2 regions of the Devosia lucknowensis genome follow, and region 2 is predicted to be linked to the other one. Evidence: predicted binding sites of a transcription regulator. Region 2 holds the regulator's gene; the other holds the start of a gene.
What was found. Region 2 encodes HrcA, which represses chaperone genes, less so after heat shock. Its sites were predicted from a motif close to GTTAGCACTCNCNNNNNGNGAGTGCTAAC; they were not measured.
Positions count from the first base shown of each region.

Region 1: a site for HrcA is predicted at 1,586-1,614, ahead of CCK88_RS00920 (co-chaperone GroES). Genes of this name have one in related genera too.

Region 1 is NZ_FXWK01000001.1:187,190-194,209, forward strand. Features, by position in the region: gene groL (chaperonin GroEL) at 1-1,201, opposite strand, end outside; gene CCK88_RS00920 (co-chaperone GroES) at 1,251-1,541, opposite strand; gene CCK88_RS00925 (DUF427 domain-containing protein) at 1,759-2,118, shown strand; gene CCK88_RS00930 (hypothetical protein) at 2,188-2,376, shown strand; gene CCK88_RS00935 (DMT family transporter) at 2,432-3,400, shown strand; gene CCK88_RS00940 (sigma-54-dependent transcriptional regulator) at 3,411-4,841, opposite strand; gene CCK88_RS00945 (ROK family transcriptional regulator) at 4,964-6,184, shown strand; gene CCK88_RS00950 (EAL domain-containing protein) at 6,281-7,020, shown strand, end outside.
Region 2 is NZ_FXWK01000002.1:761,231-768,250, forward strand. Features, by position in the region: gene CCK88_RS15995 (non-canonical purine NTP pyrophosphatase) at 1-562, opposite strand, end outside; gene rph (ribonuclease PH) at 768-1,484, opposite strand; gene hrcA (heat-inducible transcriptional repressor HrcA) at 1,625-2,707, shown strand; gene grpE (nucleotide exchange factor GrpE) at 2,817-3,401, shown strand; gene pncA (bifunctional nicotinamidase/pyrazinamidase) at 3,603-4,238, opposite strand; gene CCK88_RS16020 (aminodeoxychorismate synthase component I) at 4,235-6,025, opposite strand; gene CCK88_RS16025 (hypothetical protein) at 6,176-6,508, shown strand; gene dnaK (molecular chaperone DnaK) at 6,728-7,020, shown strand, end outside.

The DNA of each region.
Region 1 (7,020 bases), on a different contig from region 2:
TGAGCGCGTCATCGACGCGGTCCTTGCGTTCCTTGACTTCCACTTCGGTCGAACCGCCGACGCGGATCACGGCAACGCCACCGGCGAGCTTGGCCAGACGTTCCTGCAGCTTTTCGCGGTCGTAGTCCGAAGAGGTCTCTTCGATCTGCGCCTTGATCTGGCCAACGCGGGCCTGGATCTCGTCCTGGGTGCCGGCACCGTCGACGATCGTGGTGTTTTCCTTGGTGATTTCGACGCGCTTGGCAGTGCCGAGCATGTCGAGGGTCACGTTCTCGAGCTTGATGCCGAGATCTTCGGAGATCACCTGGCCGCCGGTGAGGACGGCGATGTCTTCGAGCATGGCCTTGCGACGGTCACCGAAGCCCGGAGCCTTGACGGCAGCGACCTTGAGGCCGGCGCGCAGGCGGTTGACGACCAGGGTCGGCAGGGCTTCGCCATCGACGTCTTCGGCGATGATCAGCAGCGGGCGCTGCGACTGAACGACGGCTTCGAGGATCGGCAGGATGGCCTGCAGGTTCGAGAGCTTCTTTTCGTGCAGCAGGATGTAGGGGTCTTCGAGCTGTGCCGTCATCTTTTCGGCATTGGTCACGAAGTAGGGCGAGAGGTAGCCGCGGTCGAACTGCATGCCTTCGACGACATCGAGTTCGGTTTCGGCGGTCTTGGCTTCCTCGACGGTGATCACACCCTCGTTGCCGACCTTCTGCATGGCTTCGGCGATCATCTCGCCGATGGCGGTTTCGCCGTTGGCCGAGATCGTGCCGACCTGTGAGACTTCAGAGGACGAGGTGATCTTCTTGGCCGAGCCCTTGAGGCTCTCGATCACGTCGGCGACGGCGAGGTCGATACCGCGCTTGAGATCCATCGGGTTGAAGCCGGCGGCAACAGCCTTGACGCCTTCGACGACGATGGCCTGGCCGAGCACGGTCGCGGTGGTGGTGCCGTCACCGGCAACGTCGTTGGTCTTGGAAGCGACCGAACGCAGCAGCTGCGCGCCCAGGTTCTCGAACTTGTCTTCGAGTTCGATTTCCTTGGCGACCGAGACGCCGTCCTTGGTGATGCGCGGGGCGCCGAACGACTTTTCGATGACGACGTTACGACCCTTCGGGCCGAGGGTGACCTTCACCGCATTGGCGAGGACGTTGACGCCGCGCAGCATCTTTTCGCGGGCGTCGGTCGAGAACTTTACTTCTTTAGCGGCCATGTGAGGCGCTCCTTAGTAAGGGTTGACGGACAAGAGGGGAGGCGAAGCCTTAGGCTTCGATCACGCCCATGATGTCGCTTTCCTTCATGATGATCAGGTCTTCGCCGTTGAGCTTGACCTCGGTGCCGCTCCACTTGCCGAACAGCACGCGATCGCCGGCCTTGACGTCCAGCGCATTGATCTTGCCGTTTTCATCGCGGGCGCCGGGGCCCACCGAAACGATCACGCCCTCAGAGGGCTTTTCCTTGGCGGTGTCGGGGATGATGATCCCGCCCTTGGTCTTTTCTTCACTGTCGACGCGACGGACGACCACGCGGTCATGCAGGGGACGGAAGCCCATGATAAGTACCTCTTGGCATCATTTCTGAATGCAATTTCGGACCTGTTAGCACTCGAACTTGCTGAGTGCTAACAAGCTGCCGGGGATATAGGGATGCCTGCCGAAGGGAGTCAAGGCACGCATCCCAAAGAATTTGGCCTCTCCAACCGCAGATCGAACCGAAGGTTTTGGTCACGCGTTAGGAGACTGACCACCAGACACGAACAAGGAGCCGGACATGGTTCAGCCCACATCCTCCCTGGCGACAGTTACCCCCGTTGCGGGCCGCGTGCATTTCTCCTTCGACGACGCCGAGATCGCCAGCTCTACCAAAGCCTTTCGACTGGATCATGACGGTCGGGAGCCGATCTACTTCGTGCCGCTCGAAGATGTGCATCCCGGCATTCTGGAGGCGTCCGATACCGTTCGCGAGGAAGCAGGGCCCGGCGAAGCGCATTTCTACACAATCAAGACGCTGACCGCCGATGGCGTCGATCAGGCATGGTACTTTCCATATGCAGACGGCGACTATGGCCTGATCAGGGACATGCTGACCTTTGGCGGGGAAAAAGTCGCCGTGCGGGTCTCGGACGTCTAGTCCACGGGCGGGGCCATCGCCCAACATTCCCTCTTCCCCATGCTCCCACTCTGGGCCATAAGCAGCACCATGAGCGAAAAATCTTCTTACCAGATCAAGCTGTCCCGCAAGGGTGGCGTCGGCGCAAACACCAACTGGCACTGGGAAATCCAGGACGCCGAGGGCACTGTCGTCAAGACCGGCAGTGCCGTGGGCGAAGAGCACAAGGCTTTTGCCACCGCGCGCGTCGCCAAGGAAAAGCTGGAAGCGGGCAAGTAGCCCGCCTGTCCCCGATATCACGAGGTCTTACCGGCCTCGGGAATAGGACTGCGACGTGACTGCGCCCGTCGATGCGCCAGACCATTCGCCTTCGCCGCACCGTATCGGCGGGCCGCTGCGTGGTATCCTGCTCAAAGTCGCCTCGGTCTGCTGTTTCGTGGTCATGGCGACGATGCTCAAGGCGACCGTCACGGTGCCATCGGGGCAGATGGTCTTCTTCCGCAGCTTTTTTGCCATGCTGCCGGTGCTGGCCTGGCTGGCCTGGAACCGGCGACTGGCGCATGCCTTCCAGACCAAGCGTCCCATCGGTCACGTGGTGCGCGGCCTTGTCGGCGTCGCGTCCATGAGCCTGGGCTTTTTCGCCCTGACGCGCCTGCCGCTGCCCGAAGCCACCGCCATCGGTTATGCGTCGCCCATCATCATCGTCATTCTCTCCGCAGTTCTGCTGCAGGAGCGGGTCTATATTTTCCGCTGGACCACGGTCATCGTCGGGCTGGTCGGTGTGATGATCATTCTCTGGCCCCGCCTCACGGTATTTTCGGGCGGCGACGGCCTCGCCGATACCGAGGCCATTGGCGCGATCGCGGCGCTGATGGCGGCCTTCCTCACCGCCTTCGCCATGCTTCAGGTCCGCACGCTGGTGCAGACCGAGCGCACCGAGGCCATCGTCACCTACTTCTTCATCAGCGCCAGCATCCTCAGCCTGCTTACACTGCCGTTCGGCTGGATCTGGCCGACGCCCGAGCAGACGGCGTTGCTGATCGGGGCAGGGGTGTTCGGCGGTATCGGCCAGCTATTGCTTACCAATTGCTATCGCCATGCGGACATGTCGGTGATCGCGCCGTTCGAATATGTGTCGCTGATCCTGACCATCGTCATCGGCTTCGTCATCTTCGCCGACGTGCCGACCCCGACCATGGTGGTGGGCGCATTGATCATCGTGGGATCGGGGATTGCCGTGATCCTGCGCGAACGCTGGCTGGGCCTCGATCGCGCCCGCGCCCGTGAGGCGAATACGCCCTAGAACCGACCGCTCAGCCGGCGACGGCCATGTCGGACCAGCTCTGGCGCTTGCGATAGATCGTCGACGGGCTGATCTCGAGCGCCGCTGCGGCCATCGAGATATTGCCCCCGAAGGTTGCGATGGCGTCCTCGATGATGCGCTGCTCCTGCTGCCACATGGGCAGGATGCTGCGCCGGTCCGCGCGCGGCGCTTCCACCGGAACCTGGGCGGGCGCAACCTTGGATTCGATATCGGCAGCTTCGATCATCGCGGCAGTGATCTCGCCGCCGTCGAACATCACGACAAGCCGCCGCACTAGGTTCTGGAGCTGGCGCACATTGCCGGGCCAGTCTGCGGCGGTCAGATGTTGGGCTGCATCCTGGGTGATGCCGGCGAACGTCTTGTGCTCCTCGCGGGCATAACGGGCCAGGAAATGCCGGGTCAGTATCATCACGTCGCTCGGCCGCTGGCGCAGCGGCGGCAGATGGATGGGCAGCACGTGCAGCCGATAGAACAGGTCTTCGCGGAACTGCCGGTCGGCGATCATCTGCATGGGATTGCGATTGGTCGCGCAGATCACGCGGACATCGACCTTGCGGGCCGCCGTCTCGCCCACGCGCGAAATCATGCCGGTCTGGAGGAAACGCAGCAGCTTGGACTGCAGCGACAGATCCATCTCGCCCACTTCATCGAGGAACAGCGTGCCCCCGTCGGCCAGTTCCGCCGCGCCCTTGCGATCGTCATGCGCGCCTGTAAAGGCGCCCCGCACCACGCCGAAGAGTTCGCTCTCCATCAGGTCGCGCGGGATTGCGGCGCAATTGATGGCGACGAAGCGATTGCCGGCCCGCGGTCCCTTGCTGTGAAGAGCCTCGGCGCAGACATCCTTGCCCGTGCCGCTTTCACCCGTGATGAACACCGGGGCCGAGGATGTCGCCACGCGCCCGATCTGCTCGTAGAGAAACTGCATTGCGCTGGACGCGCCCACAAAACCCGCGAAATCGGTTACGACGGGATTGGGCTCTGCCTCGACGCCCAGCGAGCGTGGGCGGCCATGACGTTGCGCCAGTTCGGCAAGACGTCCCACCAGCACCGGTCCGCTCACCGGCTTGGCGACATAATCATGGGCCCCGGCGCGCATGGCGCCGAGCGCAGCGCTGACCGAACCGGTGCCGGCGACCGCCAGGATCAGTGCGCCCTGGGCGAGCCGTACCAGGCGCTGCATGGCGTCTTCGGACGAGGGGCTGAGATCGCCGAGGCTGTCGAGATCGGCGATGATCACATCGAATCGGGTCTTGCGCAGCAGATCCGCAGCGGCTCGGCCACCGGCCGAATGGGTAACACGCGGGGCGACCAGCAGGGCTTCGCGCAGTGTGCTGCCGGTCTGGCGGGCGCAGGCGGCATCGGCATCGATCAGCAAAAGCTGGCCGCACAGCGCGTTGTCGCTACCGCTCGTCATGGTCATTGCGCAGTTTACCCTGGTTTCGTCCGCAGCCGGACCGTTCTTGTCGTTGCGTCAAGTGTTGCGGATTAGGGTAAATATTCCGTTCTTGCGCTCGGGCGCCAAACCACGTTTATCTCTGCGCTATGCGGAAAGAGTCGGTCGAGGATGTTTTCGAGCCCATCGTACGTGGCATCACCCAGACAGGGGTGCGGCTGGCCAATGAACGTGCGGTCCTGACGCTGATCGCAGGCATTCCCGGGGTCTCAAATGCCGATATTGCGCGCCGCTCGGGCCTTGGCCCGCAGACCACGGCCCGCATCCTGTCCGAGCTTGAAGCGCGCGATCTGATCATCCGAGGCGATGTGCTGCGCGGCAAGCGCGGACAGCCGGCCACGCCCTACCAGCTCAACCCGCTCTCGGCGCACGCCATCGGCGTGGAGATCGGCTGGCAGCATTTCGAAGTGCTGCTGCAGAACATGGTCGGCGAGCCTGTCGCCGTGACCCGCCGCAGCTATGCTTATCCCGACCCGGACACGGTGTTTGCCGCCATCGCGGCCGATGTTGAAACCATGCTCTCGGCCCTTACCGAACAACAGCGGGAGCGCCTTGCCGGGATCGGCGTGACCTCGCCTGGAAATTTCGGGCCCCTCTTGCGCCACCTCGGTGCATCCGACCAGATCATTGCCGATTGGGCCGAAGTCGATATCGCCGCAAGGGTGGAGCGAGCCACAGGCCTGCCCACCATGTGGGTCAACGACGGCAGCGCCGCTGTGTGGTCGGAAATCATGGCCCAGCCCGCGCCGCGCCCCAAGGCGGTCGCCGCGTTCTTTGTCGGGACCTTCGTCGGCGGCGGCGTCGTTTCCGGCGGCAGCCTTGTCGAGGGACCCTACGGCAATGCCGCCGACCTCGGCGCCGTGATGGTGCGCGGCATGGGCGGGCAGCCGGCCTACCTTCATCTCGAAGCGTCGCTTCACGCCCTCGCGCAGCGGGTCCGGCAGGCCGGCGGCCCCGTTCTCGAAGGCGCGGCGCGCAAGTGGAGCTGGGACGATATCGAGCATGTGGTGGCGCACTGGCTTGACGATGCGGGCCACGCTCTGGCGCAGGCCGTCCTCACCACCACCGCCATGGCCGAAATCGACCTCGCCACCGTCAATGGCGATCTGCCCGAATCAATCCTCAAGCGCCTGCTCGACAGCACGCGTCGCCATCTCGACTCCCTGCCTGTGCTCCTGTCCAACCGTCCGCGTCTCGCCCACGGCCTCGGTGGCCCGTCTGCCGCGGTGTTCGGTGCGGCCAAGCTCCTGCTGTTCCGGCGCTACTTTTCGCGCGCCTGGGACCTGTTCGAGGCCGAGCCCGCCAAATAGCGCGGGACAGAGCGAGCGCAGCGCTTTTTCCGCCCTTGGCGGAATGGTAAACAAAACTATCGAATCCCGGCTACCAATCAGGGGTTACAGGTCCGCGTGCAGGCTCTTGTCTACCTATTGATCGCGCTTTCATCCGCCGGCCTGGGGGCCCTGGCCTATTTCGGCCTGACCTTCACGCCGGCCAATGCGATTCTCGTTGCCGTGGTCTTTGCCTGCGCCTGCGTCGTCCTGATGGAGCGCATGCTGCGCCAGCGCGCCGAGAACCGGCTTGAGCGCGCCATCGAGGACCTGTCGCGTCTCCTGGCGACCGATGCCCAGGCCGGCGCCGTGCTCGGCCAGAGAATCAATGCCATTGCCGACCTCAATCCCGGCCAGCGCCTGGAAACCGTCGAGGCCGACATTTCGGTGCTGGGTACGGTCATCCGCCAGGTCGCCGAGGCCGTTGCAGAGGTCGAGGACAAGGTCGCCAGGTCCAACTCTGCGCAACCACAGTCCGAACGTGCCGACGCGCGGTTGATCGCCGCCCCGCCGCCGCCTCCAGCCGCAGTCATCGTGCCGGAAATCGAGCCGGTCATTCCGCTCGAAATGCTGCGCCAGGCGATCGAGGAAAACCGGCTGATCCACCACATGCAGCCGATCGTGAAATTGCCGCAGCGTCGCGCCTCCGCCTACGACCTGATGCCGCGCCTCAGGCTTGAGGACGGCGAACTCGCCGATGCCCCCGATTTCATGCCCCGACGCGGCGGCAAGGACATTGTCCGGCTGATCGAAGGTACCGGTCTCGTCGAGGCCGTCGCCATAGCGCGCCGTTCGCGCACCGGCGGCCAGCCGGCCAT
Region 2 (7,020 bases):
AGTGCTTCACCTCGGGCGGCATTTCGCCGAAGGTGATGTCGTAGCCATCGGGCATGAACATGGGATCGTAGCCATGCCCCTGATCGCCGCGCGGGGGCCAGACCAGGGTCCCCTCGCATTTGCCGACATAGAGCACGTCGCGGCCATCGGGGTGAGCGAGGCACAGGGTGGCGTTGAAGGCCGCCCGGCGCTGTCCCGGCGAGATGGCGCCGGCAGCCTGGAGGGCATCCTCAACGCGCTTCATGGCGCGGTTGAAATCGCGCGGCACGCCAGCCCAGTCGGCGGTGTAGACGCCGGGTTCGCCGTTGAGCGCATCGACGGAAATGCCGCTGTCGTCGGACAGCGCAAGCATGTTGGCGCCCCGGGCTGCGGCATGCGCCTTGGTGCGGGCGTTCTCGGCAAAGGTGGTGCCGGTTTCTTCGGGCTCGGGGAGCCCGAGGTCGCCCGCAGAAACAAGTTCGAGGCCGAAAGGCTCGAAGAGCTCGCGGAATTCCTTGAGCTTGCCGGCATTGTGAGTGGCAATGCAGAGGCGGTCACCGGCCTTGAGGCGGGGAATGGTCATTTGGCCTCCAAAGCGCGGGTTATGTCGTTCCAGATGGGGCAATGATCTTGATTGAAGGCCCCCTCATCCGCCCTTCGGGCACCTTCTCCCACAAGGGGAGAAGGGGGCACCGCGCTCGGACCTGCGCCGGCTCCCCCTCGCCCCTTGTGGGAGAGGGTGGATCGGCCAAAGGCCGAGACGGGTGAGGGGTTCTTTAGCCAGCCCATCATACGCCGAGGGCCGCTTTCTGCATGACGGACAGTTCGCCGATGCCCTGTTCGGCGAGGGCCATGAGGGACTGGAGTTCGTCACGCGAGAACGGCGCGCCTTCGGCGGTGCCCTGGATTTCGACGAATTTTCCGGAACCGGTCATGACGAAATTGGCATCGGTCTCGGCCTCGACGTCCTCGAGATAGTCGAGATCGAGAACCGGCGTGCCGCGATAGATGCCGCAGGAGACGGCAGCGACGCTGTCCTTGAGGGCCTGGCCCTTGGTCAGCTTGCGCTCGTCCATCCACCTGATGGCATCGACCAGCGCCACATAGGCGCCGGTGATGGAGGCGGTGCGGGTGCCGCCATCGGCTTCGAGCACGTCGCAATCGAGGGTGATCTGGACTTCGCCAAGAAGCTCGAGATCGACCACGGCGCGTAGCGAGCGGCCGATGAGACGCTGGATTTCCTGGGTGCGCCCCGATTGCTTGCCGGCGGTCGCCTCGCGGCGGGTGCGCGAGCCGGTGGCGCGGGGCAGCATGCCGTATTCGGCGGTGACCCAGCCCTGGCCCTTGCCGCGCAGCCAGCCAGGAACGCTGGTTTCGACCGAGGCGGTGCACAGAACCCTGGTGTTGCCGAAGGCGACGAGGCAGGAGCCTTCGGCCTTCATGGCGACGTTGCGCTCAAGGGTTACTGCCCGCATGTCGCTTGGCTGCCGTCCGGATGGCCGCATCGTGATTCCAGTCTGTAATTGCCGTTAACCGCCTCTTAACCCTCCCGGAGCGCGCTCACAAGCGCCGGGCGCTTGGCGGATGGGGACGAAGGGCCTAAATGAGAAGCCAAGGTTAAAGTCGACGAGTTTAATCAAACCCCATGTCCAGGCCGGAAGAAGACTTTCTCTCGGTGCTCAATTCCCGCAGCCAGGAGATTTTCCGGCGGCTGGTGGAGCGCTATCTCGATACCGGCATGCCGGTCGGCTCGCGCGACCTGAGCCGCCTGCTGCAGGTGGAACTATCGCCCGCTTCTGTCCGAAACGTGATGGCCGACCTCGAGGACCTGGGGCTGATCGCGGCGCCGCACACGTCGGCCGGCCGGGCGCCGACGCAACAGGGCCTCCGCTTCTTCGTCGACTCCATGCTCGAGATCGGAACGATCAACGAGAGCGAACGCAGCCAGATCGCGCGGCACATCCAGGGCACGGCTGGCCATGCGCAGGTGGAAGACGTGCTGGCGGAAGCGTCGTCGCTGCTGTCGGGGCTGAGCCACGGGGCCGGCGTGGTGATCGCCACCAAGGCCGACATGGTGCTCAAGCATATCGAATTCGTGCGGCTCGACGCCGCGCGGGCCATGGCGGTGCTGGTGGGCGAGGACGGGCAGGTGGAAAACCGCATTCTCGACCTGCCGCCGGGCTATACGGCCAGCGCCCTGACCCAGGCGGGCAATTACCTGGCCCACTACGTCGTGGGCCGGACATTGTCGGAAGCGCGCAAGGTGCTCAACGAAAGGCGGGCCGAACAGCGCGCCGAACTCGATGAACTGACGCAGAAACTGGTGGATGCCGGCATTGCCACGCTGTCGGCGCCGAGCGGCAATTCTGCCCCCACGGTGATCGTGCGCGGCCGCGCCAACCTCATCAACGACACGATGCAAAGCGACGAGCTGATGCGGATGCGCCAGCTGTTCGACGAGCTGGAAAGCAAGGATGGGCTGCTTGAACTGCTGGGCGATGCCGAGCGGGCACAGGGCGTGCGCATCTTCATCGGCTCGGAGAACAAGCTGTTTTCGCTTTCGGGCTCATCGGTGATCCTTTCCCCCTACAAGGACGCCAACGACCGGATCGTGGGCGTGCTCGGGGTGATTGGGCCGACGCGGCTCAACTATGCGCGGATCGTGCCGGTGGTGGATTACACCGCCAATGTCATCAGCTCGATGATGGCCCGCAAGCGCGGGACGTAGGGGCAGGCGCGGCGCGATTTTGCATTCTCCTGGGCTCGGCGCTTGAATTCAGTCCATCATTGGCCGATATGGCGGGCAAGAGATTTAGCCAATTGGGGAAGAAGACCAGATGAGCGACGAAAACGCCGCCCAGGGCGAAACGCCGGAAACCGAAATCCCTGCGACCGACACGCCGGAAATCGATCCGGTCGAGGCGCTGCGCGCCGAGAATACGGAACTCAAGGACCGCGTGCTGCGCGTGGCAGCCGAGATGGAGAACCTGCGCAAGCGCACCGAGCGCGACGTGGCCGATACCCGCTCCTATGCGATTGCCGGCTTTGCGCGCGACATGCTGACGGCAACCGACGCCCTGAGCCGGGCGCTGATGGTGATCCCGGCCGAGGTGCGGGAGACCGCCGACGGTTCGCTCAAGAGCCTGATCGACGGGATCGAGCTGGCCGACCGCGAAATGCAGCGGCTGCTGGCCAAGCACGGCGTGAAGCCGATCGAGGCGGCGGGACAGAAATTCGACCCGCACAAGCATCAGGCGATGTTCGAAGTGCCCAACCCCAACGTGCCCGAGGGCACGGTGGTGCAGGTGGTGCAGGAAGGTTTTGCCATTGGCGAACGCGTGCTGCGCCCGGCCATGGTGGGTGTCGCCAAGGGCGGTGCGGCGGCTCCGGCCGGAGACGACGGCGTGGACAAGAGCGCCTGATGCCTTTGCGGGCTTGAATTGGAAGGGGCGCCCGGTGGGCGCCCTTTTTGTTTCGGCAGGAGGACCTGTGCACATCTCGGGTGCGACACATCCTCTAGACGGGGGGTGAGCAGGAGCCATGCCCCGCCATTCGAGCGTAGCTCTCATGGCCTAGCCCGCTAAAATCGCTCCACTGGAGCGATTTTGCCTGCGGCACGCGGACTAGCCCAAAATTTCCCGGCTCTGGATGCGTTCGACGCCGGCGTCGGTCATGTCGGCCCAGGCCTTGCTCAGCGAGCCATCCGCATCGATGGCCCGTGTCGCGTCCTCGATGACGGTCACGTCGAAGCCGCCGGCGACGCCATCGAGGGCGGTCCAGGCGACGCAGAAATCGGTGGCGAGGCCGACCACGAAGAGACGGCCGACATCGCGCTCGTTGAGATAACCGGCAAGGCCGGTGAGGATTTCGCGATCGGCTTCCTGGAAACCGGAATAGCTGTCGATGGCGCGCCTGAAGCCCTTGCGGATGATGAGCTGGGCGTGGGGGATGTTGAGATCGCTCGATATTTCGGCGCCACGGGTGGCCCAGACGCAGTGATCGGGCCAGAGAACCTGGGTGCCGTAGGGCAGGTCGATGGTGTCGAACGGCGCCTTGCCGGCGTGCTGGCTGGCAAAGGAGACGTGATCGGCGGGATGCCAGTCCTGGGTGAGGACGACATTGGCAAAGCGCGTGGCAAGCTGGTTGATCAGCGGCACGATCTCGTCGCCGCCGGAGACGGCAAGACTGCCGCCGGGCAGGAAATCGTATTGCACATCGACGACGACAAGGACGTCCTCTGGATTGACCGTGAGCGTCATGCTGGATCCTCTGTTTTTACCCAAACCGCCGGCACGACGCCGCGTACCGAATTGCCGAGATAGATGTCCGACCCCGCCTGGCGCAGATCATCGAGCGTCAGCACCTGTTCCTGCGCGGCCCCCGAGGCGATCAGGTCCGCACGCAGCGTTCCGGGCAAGAGGCCGGCGGTGAGCGGCGGGGTGCGAAAGACACCGTCGCCGTTGCCCACAAATAGGGACATGTACGAGCCCTCGGTCAATTCGTTTCGTTCGTTGAGGAAGACGACCTCGTCGACGCCTTGGCTCTCCATGGCGCGTTGGCGGGCCGCGTCGAGCATCTGCCGATTGGTGGTCTTGTGCGCCAGCCAGAGGTTGGTGGAGGTGACGCGTTCGGGCGCAATGACGAAGCGCATGACCGGGGGCGTCGGCGGCAGGGGCGTGCTGGTGAGGGCGTGGCCCGCCTCGGCGCTGACGGTGAGGCGCACGCGCATGTCGCTCTCGAAACCGGCCTGCAGATCCTGGAGGGCAGTCGAGATGGCGCCGAGATCAAGCGGGATGCGGAAATAGCGGGCCGAGGCGATCAGGCGCTCGATGTGGCGTTCGAGCAGCACATATCGATGCTGCGGGGTCCACAGCATGGTCTCGATCAGGGTGACGGGCGGGGCAGGGTCGGACAGGAACGTCAATTTGAGGAGCGCCTCATCGTATTCGGACCGGGCCGTGGAGTCGGCGACGATGCCGCCGCCGATGCCGATGGTGCCGCGCCCCCCGGCGTCGATGACGGCCGTGCGGATGGCGACGTTGAAACTGAAATCGCCCGAGGGCGCGACATAGCCGATCGAGCCGGTATAGAGGCCGCGCGGGCCGGCCTCGACGGCGTGGATGATTTCCATGGCCCGGAGCTTGGGCGCGCCGGTAATGGAGCCGCAGGGAAAGAGATTGGCGAGGACCTCGCCAATGCCGACGCCACGCTTGCGACGCGCCTCGATGCCCGAGGTCATGGTGTGGAGGCTGCGATAGGTTTCGACCGTAAAGAGGTCGGTGACGCGGACGGAGCCGGTCTCGGCGATGCGCCCCAGGTCATTGCGCAGGAGATCGACGATCATCAGGTTTTCGGCGCGGTTCTTGGGGTCCGCGGCAAGGGCGGCCCGGCCCGCTTCGTCTTCGGCGAGCGTGCGGCCGCGTCCCATTGTGCCTTTCATGGGCCGCGCCCTGAGGATGTCCCCGGTGCCGGACACGAAAAGCTCGGGCGAGCGCGAGAGCACGTGATGGTCGCCCGCATGGATATAGGCGCCGTAAGCGACAGGCTGGCTGGCCGCGAGCGTGCGATAAAGGCCGAGGGGATCGCCTTCGAGCGTGAAACCGGCCCTCAAGGTCAGGTTGACCTGATAGGTATCGCCGGCTGCAATGAGGGCCTCGACGCGATCGAAGGCCGCGCGATAGGCGTCGAAATCGAGATCGGGAGCGACCGCAGCCGCCCGTCCTTCGGGTGCGCCTGAGAGGAGGCGATCGACATCCTGCCCGCTCAGCTGCCGGGGCGCGTCGTAAAGGCCGAGCCAGAGAAGCGGCATCTCGCTGCGCGGCGGCAGCAGGCGAGCAAGACGTTCCTCGAACAGAAAACCCAGCTCGTAAGCGAGGTAGCCGGCGGCCCAAAGGCCCTCACGGCCGGCTGCCTCAAGGCGGGCGAGAGCCGCATGCGCCTGGTCGGCGGTGTGCGCGACAAGCACCTCGCGCGGCGCCGTGAACAGGAGGTTCTGGCCGCCGGTGCCGAGATTGTCGTGCAGGAGCACAGTGCCCGTGGTGATCATCGCGCCGTTCTAGTCGATTGCCGAGAGCGCCGTAACCATTTTTCGCATCCCGAAGACGGGGCCAACGCGAATCACTCTTGGCCGATATGTTCTTCAGTGGCATTTATCGTTGCGTCCGGAGCAGCATTCGTTCCGGCAGAGGGCATTTTCATGAACAAGATCCTGCTGGGCGGCCTTGCCGCCCTTGCGCTCGTGGCCGGCATCGCGCCCGCCGCGGCACAGACCGTGGAATTCACGGTCATCAACAACTCGTCCTACGACCTCCATTACTTCTACACCACGCCGAGCAACGAGGATCACTGGGGTGATGACCTGCTTGGCGACAGCGGCGTGCTGGAAGCGGGATACCAGGCGACAGCCACGATCGGCGACGGCTCCGACCAGTGCCTATACGACTTCAAGTTCGTGATGGACAACGGTGCAGAGCTGATCGAACCAGAGATCGACATCTGCCAACTGAGCTCCTACACGATCAACGACTGACCCCGGCGGGCCGCCCCGAAGCCGGGCGGCCCCCCAAGCGACGGCGACCCAAAAAACTCCACCAAGTCGCGCTTGAAGCCCCTCTCGCACCCCCCTATATACCCCCCAGGCCCCGCAAGGGGCGATTTTCAAACCTACGAGGGACCCGGCCCCGAGGGGCCAAGAGGCTGCTCTGACAAGAGGGCTTCGCGGTGGGTTCGCTGAGAGAGAGGCAGAGTAATGGCTAAAGTTATCGGTATCGACCTGGGTACCACCAATAGCTGCGTTGCCGTGATGGACGGCAGCAATCCCAAGGTCATCGAAAATGCGGAAGGCGCGCGCACCACGCCCTCCATGGTGGCATTCTCCAAGGACGGCGAGCGCCTTGTCGGCCAGCCGGCCAAGCGCCAGGCCGTGACCAATCCGGAAAATACCCTGTTCGCCGTCAAGCGCCTGATCGGCCGCCGCTACGACGACAAGGTCGTGGCCAAGGACAAGGGCCTCGTGCCCTTCAAGATCGTGGCTGCCGACAA